Linked DNA regions of Glaciimonas sp. CA11.2. The protein of the gene in region 1 interacts with the protein of each later gene in a pairwise test. Links are inferred from orthologs where the notes say so. Each region holds a gene or a part of one and is shown in the gene's direction. Other genes may lie near its edges.

Region 1 (3,532 bases):
AATGGACGCACTTGGCACAGAAGCAATAGGCTTCGTTCAGTTCCTTGAGTCAGCTAAGATGCTCAATCCGGTACAGCGCGAAATCGTCATCGAACGTGCTTTAGCCGCAGGGGAATCGCTAATATCACTCGATAAGCTTAAAGTAATCGTGTTGATGGTGTTGTGGAGCCAAGGCAAAGAGCCGGACGGATTGATGTTTGATGAGTTGTTTCTTGACGACGATGAAGACCCGGAACCGCGCCTGTTGCATTAGAATTGGCAGCGCAGGCTTCTTCGACCATTAATTGTAAGCAACGGCAGCGCTTGCCGGGCTTGCGATATTCCCAATAACCCGCTTATCATTGGCCGCTTAATCACTGCCGTATTCTATGTTGGCTGTTATAGTGTGCGAGAGTTGCCTTTTGGTAAGCTAATAACTCCTTTCGATAACGCTGTATTTCGCAGTTGTTTGGACCGAGTTGTTCCGACCCAGCTGTTTCAATCCGGCCGATTCAACCCAATTGTTTTAGCCCGGTCGTACCAACGTAGCAATGATTAAGTTCTGCATTTCACCGACTAGTTAAACGAGTATTTAGCTGTAACATGCGCCAACTCATTTGATGGGAAAGCGCGCCACTTTCGAGACCATATTTATGAGCAAGACCCTCATCATCGCCGAGAAACCTTCTGTCGCGAACGATATCGCGAAGACGCTTGGCGGCTTTACCAAGCACGATGAGTACTTTGAGTCCGACGAATACGTGCTGTCATCAGCTGTCGGTCACCTGCTGGAAATCGCCGTACCTGAAGAGTTCGATGTCAAACGCGGAAAGTGGACCTTTACCCATTTACCGATGATTCCGCCGTATTTCGCGTTGAATCCGATCGCCAAGACCGAAGCCAGATTAAAAGTACTCAACAAGCTGATCAAGCGTAAAGACGTCACCGCACTGATCAATGCCTGCGATGCCGGACGTGAAGGCGAACTGATTTTCCGCCTGATTGCGCAACACGCCAAAGCCAAACAGCCGGTCAAACGCCTTTGGTTGCAGTCAATGACGCCGGGCGCTATCCGCGATGGTTTCGCCAATTTGCGTGCCGATGAAGATATGTTGCCATTGGCCGACGCCGCCCGTTGCCGCAGTGAAGCTGACTGGCTGATCGGTATCAACGGTACCCGCGCAATGACCGCGTTTAACTCGAAAGAGGGTGGTTTTTATCTGACCACCGTTGGTCGCGTACAAACGCCGACACTCTCGATCGTGGTCGAGCGCGAAGAGAAGATTAAAAAATTCGTTCCGCGTGACTTCTGGGAAGTGCGGGCAGAGTTTATCTGCGCCGCCGGTATTTATGAAGGTCGCTGGCTCGATACGCAACACAAAAAAACCGAGAATGATCCCGAAAAACGCGCCGAGCGTTTGTGGAGTCTGGCTGCCGCAGAATCGATTGTTGCGGCTTGCCGCAACAAGATGGGCAACGTCACCGAAGAATCCAAGCCAACCACGCAAATGGCGCCGGGATTATTCGACCTGACCAGTTTGCAGCGTGAGGCTAACTCGCGCTTTGGATTCTCCGCAAAAAATACGCTCGGTCTTGCACAGTCTTTATATGAGCGCCACAAAGTCCTGACGTATCCGCGTACCGATTCGCGCCATTTGCCGGAAGATTATCTGAGCACGGTCAAAGAAACGCTGGAAACCGTGTCGGAGAACAACAACTATCAACAGTTCGCCGCGCAGATTCTCAACAAAGGTTGGGTCAAGCCGAACAAGCGTATTTTCGACAATAGCAAGATCAGTGATCACTTTGCGATCATTCCGACTACGCAGGCACCGAAGAATCTGTCCGAGCCTGAGCAAAAATTGTACGATCTGGTCACCCGGCGCTTCATGGCGGTGTTTTTCCCTGCCGCTGAATTTCAGGTGACTACACGCTTTACGGAAGTTTCCGGTTATCAGTTCAAGACTGAAGGCAAGGTCATGATCAATCCGGGATGGCTGGCGATTTATGGCAAGGAAGTCGCGGACGAAAAAGATGCAGAAAACAGCGGCACATTAGTTGCCGTGGCCAGCGGCGAGAAGGTCAAGACCGACAAAGTCACAGCCAACGGATTAGTCACCAAACCGCCAGCGCGCTATACGGAAGCCACGCTGCTGTCCGCGATGGAAGGTGCTGGCAAGCTGGTTGATGATGGTGAACTGCGCGAAGCCATGGCCGGTAAAGGTCTGGGCACGCCAGCCACGCGCGCGGCCACTATCGAGGGTTTGATCTTTGAACGCTACATGCTGCGTGAAGGCCGTGAGTTAATTCCGACCGCCAAAGCGTTCCAGTTAATGACGCTCTTGCATGGCCTGGGTGTTGACGAATTAACCGAGCCTGAGTTGACCGGCGAATGGGAGCATAAGCTATCGCAGATGGAAAAAGGCAAAATCACGCGCGAAGAGTTCATGCGTGAAATTGCCCAGATGACCCAAACCATCGTCAAGCGCGCCAAAGAATACGACAACGACACGATCCCTGGCGACTACGCAACATTGGTTGCGCCGTGTCCAAATTGTGGCGCTGTAGTCAAAGAAAATTATCGTCGGTTTGCTTGTACAAAATGCGAATTCTCAATGAGCAAAACGCCGGGAAGCCGCCAATTTGAAATTGCAGAAGTCGAAGAGTTGCTGATCAATCGGACTATCGGCCCGTTACAAGGTTTCCGCTCCAAGATGGGACGTCCGTTTGCGGCCATCCTCAAAATCAGTCGCGATGAAGAGATCAAGAACTCAAAACTTGAGTTTGATTTCGGTCAAAACGACGAGGCAGGCGAAAACGGTGAAGGCGTTGATTTCACCGGTCAAACGCCCGTAGGACCATGCCCAAAATGTGGCAACGGCGTATTTGAACTGGGTCTTGCGTACGTTTGCGAGAAGAGCGTCGCCAAGCCGAAAGAATGTGATTTCCGCAGCGGCCGCATCATCTTGCAGCAAGAAATCTTGCCCGAGCAAATGGCGAAGTTGCTCAATGAAGGAAAGACCGATTTGTTGCCGGGCTTTGTTTCCCAACGCACACGTAGGCCATTCAAGGCATTTCTGGTCAAAGGCAAGGACGGCAAGGTCAGTTTTGAGTTTGAAGAACGGAAGCCAAAAGCACCGGCTAAAGGGAAGGCCAAAGCGGCAGTCGTTGATGGTGACGCAGATGCTGATACAGCAGACGTCGCAGTGGTCAAAACCGCGGCCAAAAAAGTCGTCGTAAAGAAAACTGTGGTGAAAGCGGCTGCCGTGAAGAAGGCCGTCGCCAAGAAACCAGCAGTTAAAAAAGCAGTGGTGAAGCGCGTGATCGCAAAAGCCAAAGCGGCATAATTGCACTAACATGTAGTTAGGTCGCGATTATCGATGCGATAGCATTACAAAAAGCCGTCAGTGGCAACGCTGGCGGCTTTTTGTTAAGGCGTTTTCTTCTGGCGCTGCTGCGTTTAGCTATTAGCAAACAGGATCGGCAGCGCCTGTTTTGCGGACGACTCGTGCGAGCCCAGTAACCGAAATACATACGCGTCGCGCAAATTTGG
Region 2 (3,325 bases), 3.2 Mb from region 1 along the record:
TAGATGAATTTGCCAGGGCGCTGCCGCATGAAGGGTGGTTATCGCAACACTTCGGTTTAAGCACCAACCAAAACATTCAGCCGCATAATTCGAACAACGCACCGACAAGCCCTCCAGTCGCAGTCGCTGCCATGCGCGCATGTGGTCTGACCGTAGACGACGGTTACTGGTTCATGCTTCACCCGGCCCACATTCACATTGCGCGCGACCATCTGGTATTGACCGATATTCGACAGGTAAGCCTGTCCGAAAAGGATTCTCGCGCATTATTTGAAGAGGCTAAATCCCTTTTCGATGGCGAGAACCGCATCTTGCTGTATGGCGATGCCAATACATGGTTTATGCGCGCCGATGACTGGCAGCAATTAAATACCTCAACACCGGATGCGGCATGCGGCCATAACGTCGATATCTGGATGCCGCACGGAGAAGGTGCACGCCCGTGGCGCAAATTGCAAAATGAAGTACAAATGCAATGGTTTGAAAACAGCGTCAACGAACAACGCGCTGCAACGCGTCAGCAAGCTGTGAATGCCTTATGGATGTGGGGCGGCGCCAGCGCACAGCCCGTTGATGGGTCAAGCGCCTTACCTTTTTATAGCCACACCTTTAATTTGCACGGTTGGTCGCGCGCTTTTGGGCAAGATAGCCAGCCTAACGCCAACGTGATGGGCGATGCGGAAAAGCTTATCGCCACTAGCGGCGAGCGTGGCCTGCTGTTACTGGATGATTTAATCGCTCCTGCGCTGACCGGCGAATGGTCAGAATGGATACAGGCATTTCAAGCGATGGAACGTGACTGGTTTGCCCCGCTCTTAAACGCCGTGCAACAAGGCAAACTGAAACAATTGACACTCACATTTACCGACAATACCCGGATCACCGAATTGACCACCACGCCTCTCTCCCTTAAAAAATTCTGGATAAAGCCTTCGTTGAACGAGGCCTTCACCACGACTGCGGAAGAGCCAGTGCAATGACGCGCATCACTACTCGGCCCTATCCATTTCGCGACTCCGAGCGCTTACGTCAAAGTGGCGTTCATCCAGTCCTGGCCCGCGTCTATGCGGCACGCGGTCTGCTCGACGTAAAAGAACTTGAAAGCGAATTAAGCTCTTTGATTGCACCGAGCGGGTTGTTGCATATTGGTGACGCCGCCATCTTTTTAGCTGATTCCATTGCAGCGAAAAAGAAAATGGTCATCGTTGCCGACTACGACTGCGATGGCGCGACCGCCTGTGCGGTCGGTCTGCGCGGATTGCGGTTGCTGGGTGCCAACGTCGACTTCATCGTGCCGAATCGTTTTGAATACGGCTACGGCCTGACGCCGGAAATCGTTGAACTGACTGCACGAGAAAAGTCGCCTGACATTATCGTCACCGTCGACAACGGTATCGCCAGCATTGATGGCGTGGCCGAAGCCAATCGGCGTGGCATCGAAGTTGTCGTCACCGATCATCACTTGCCTGCCGATACATTACCCGCAGCACGCGTGATCGTGAATCCAAATCAGCCCGAATGTGGTTTCCCCAGCAAAAATCTGGCAGGCGTCGGCGTGATGTTTTATGTGTTGCTGGCGTTGCGCGCAGAGATGCGCAAGCGTGGCATATTCGATGCACAAACCCAGCCTAAACTAGATGTGTTGCTCGATCTGGTTGCACTTGGTACCGTTGCCGACGTCGTTAAACTGGATGCAAATAATCGGATTCTGGTCGCCCAAGGTTTAAAACGGATGCGTGCAGGCAGAATGCACCCCGGGATTGCCGCCCTATTTCGGGCCGCAGGACGTGAGGCGCGCCGCGCCACGCCGTTCGATCTCGGATTTGCCGTGGGTCCACGCCTGAACGCTGCAGGACGATTGGCCGATATGGCGCTAGGCATCGAATGCCTGACCACCGACGATGAAGGCCGCGCCTGGGTCATTGCCCAACAACTCGATACCATCAATAAAGAACGTCGAGAAATCGAAGCTGGAATGCAAGACACCGCACTCGCATTACTCGATAATTTCAGTCCGGCTGACAGTAATACGATCAGTGTATTTGATGCTTCGTGGCATCAAGGTGTCATCGGGATTGTTGCCTCGCGACTAAAAGATAAATTTTTTCGACCAACTATCACCTTTGCCCCTGGCAGCGATGGCATGATCAAAGGCTCAGGCAGATCGATCCCCGGTTTCCATTTGCGCGACGCGCTGGATCTGGTATCTAAGCATGCCCCAAGTCTGATTGAAAAATTCGGTGGTCACGCCATGGCTGCCGGATTAACAATACGTGCGGATGCATTCGAGACCTTCTCAGCAGCGTTCGAAAAAGTCGGCAGCGCTTGGCTCGGCAAACATCAACTTGAACGAATCATCGAAACCGATGGCCCTTTAGAAGACGCCTATTACACCACGCAATTCATCGAGCAGATGGAAGGCCAGGTGTGGGGCCAAGGCTTTGCACCACCGGTATTCTGCGACGAATTCAAGGTCATCAGCCAGCGTATTCTCAAAGAGAAACATTTAAAACTCTTGTTAGAAAGAAATGGCACACGATACGATGCAATCTGGTTTGGGCACACCGACGCACTCGGTGGCAAAGCCAAGGTAGCCTTCCGTCTTGATGCCAATGAATACAACGGCGTTACCAAAGTACAATTAATGGTGGAGCATGCGGAGGCGCTTACTTAATAGCTTACTTAGTAGATAGTCGATCTGTCGACATTTAGCCGGTTCGAACTTTGGATAAAAACCTCTGTTAATATCATGGCAATTCTGGGGATTACCGCTGCGCTTCTATCACACAGTTAGCTGCGGTGATTTTTCGTTAGCTGGTAAGGCTAGTCAGGCCAGCGACAGTGTTTTGATACTAACGGACCAAATCACATCCTATGCCCCGTACACGCCCGCCACTCCACCGCATTCAAAAACCGTTGATGACGAGTAGCCGGTTGCGGTTCATTATCATCGGCAGTGTCGTGTTACTGGCTGGCTTAGTCTGGCTTGCAATTGCCATTGTGCAGCCAGCGGTTCAACGCACCATCGTGATCACCACCGGTGCAGATGGCGGCATTTATCGTGGTTTTGCCGAGCGCTATGCCAAAATTTTAAAACGTGAAGGAATTACGCTTGATATACGCAGTTCATCCGGAGCTGTAGAAAATTTTGATCGGTTGAAGAACCCCGATAGCGCATATGAAGTAGGCTTGATTCAGTCTGGTATTGGTGACGCTAACCGCGCGCCAAATCTACAAACGATTGCCGCCGTATCCTACGAGCCGATCTGGGTCTTTTACCAGGCATCCACCACCATTGAGCGTTTATCCCAACTGCAGGGGAAGC

Evidence for each region.
Region 2: the proteins of RGU75_RS08805 (region 1) and recJ interact in binary tests that used the Escherichia coli proteins (3 or more experiments, as listed by UniProt). The link is inferred for Glaciimonas sp. CA11.2 from one-to-one orthologs.

Annotation. Positions count from the first base shown.
Region 1 is NZ_JAVIWL010000001.1:2,055,785-2,059,316, forward strand. What follows is about bases 320-3,526. They hold RGU75_RS08805 (DNA topoisomerase III), read left to right. Parts: upstream 320-632; coding sequence 633-3,326; downstream 3,327-3,526. Other genes in these bases: RGU75_RS08810 (GspH/FimT family pseudopilin), read right to left, coding at 3,447-3,526. In the rest of the region: RGU75_RS08800 (DUF494 domain-containing protein), read left to right, coding at 1-253; more of RGU75_RS08810, read right to left, coding at 3,527-3,532.
Region 2 is NZ_JAVIWL010000001.1:5,299,158-5,302,482, forward strand. The notes cover bases 326-3,325. They hold recJ (single-stranded-DNA-specific exonuclease RecJ), read left to right. Parts: upstream 326-976; coding sequence 977-2,674; downstream 2,675-3,325. Other genes in these bases: RGU75_RS22935 (hypothetical protein), read left to right, coding at 326-980; RGU75_RS22945 (TAXI family TRAP transporter solute-binding subunit), read left to right, coding at 2,875-3,325. Also shown: more of RGU75_RS22935, read left to right, coding at 1-325. UniProt on the Escherichia coli protein: Single-stranded-DNA-specific exonuclease.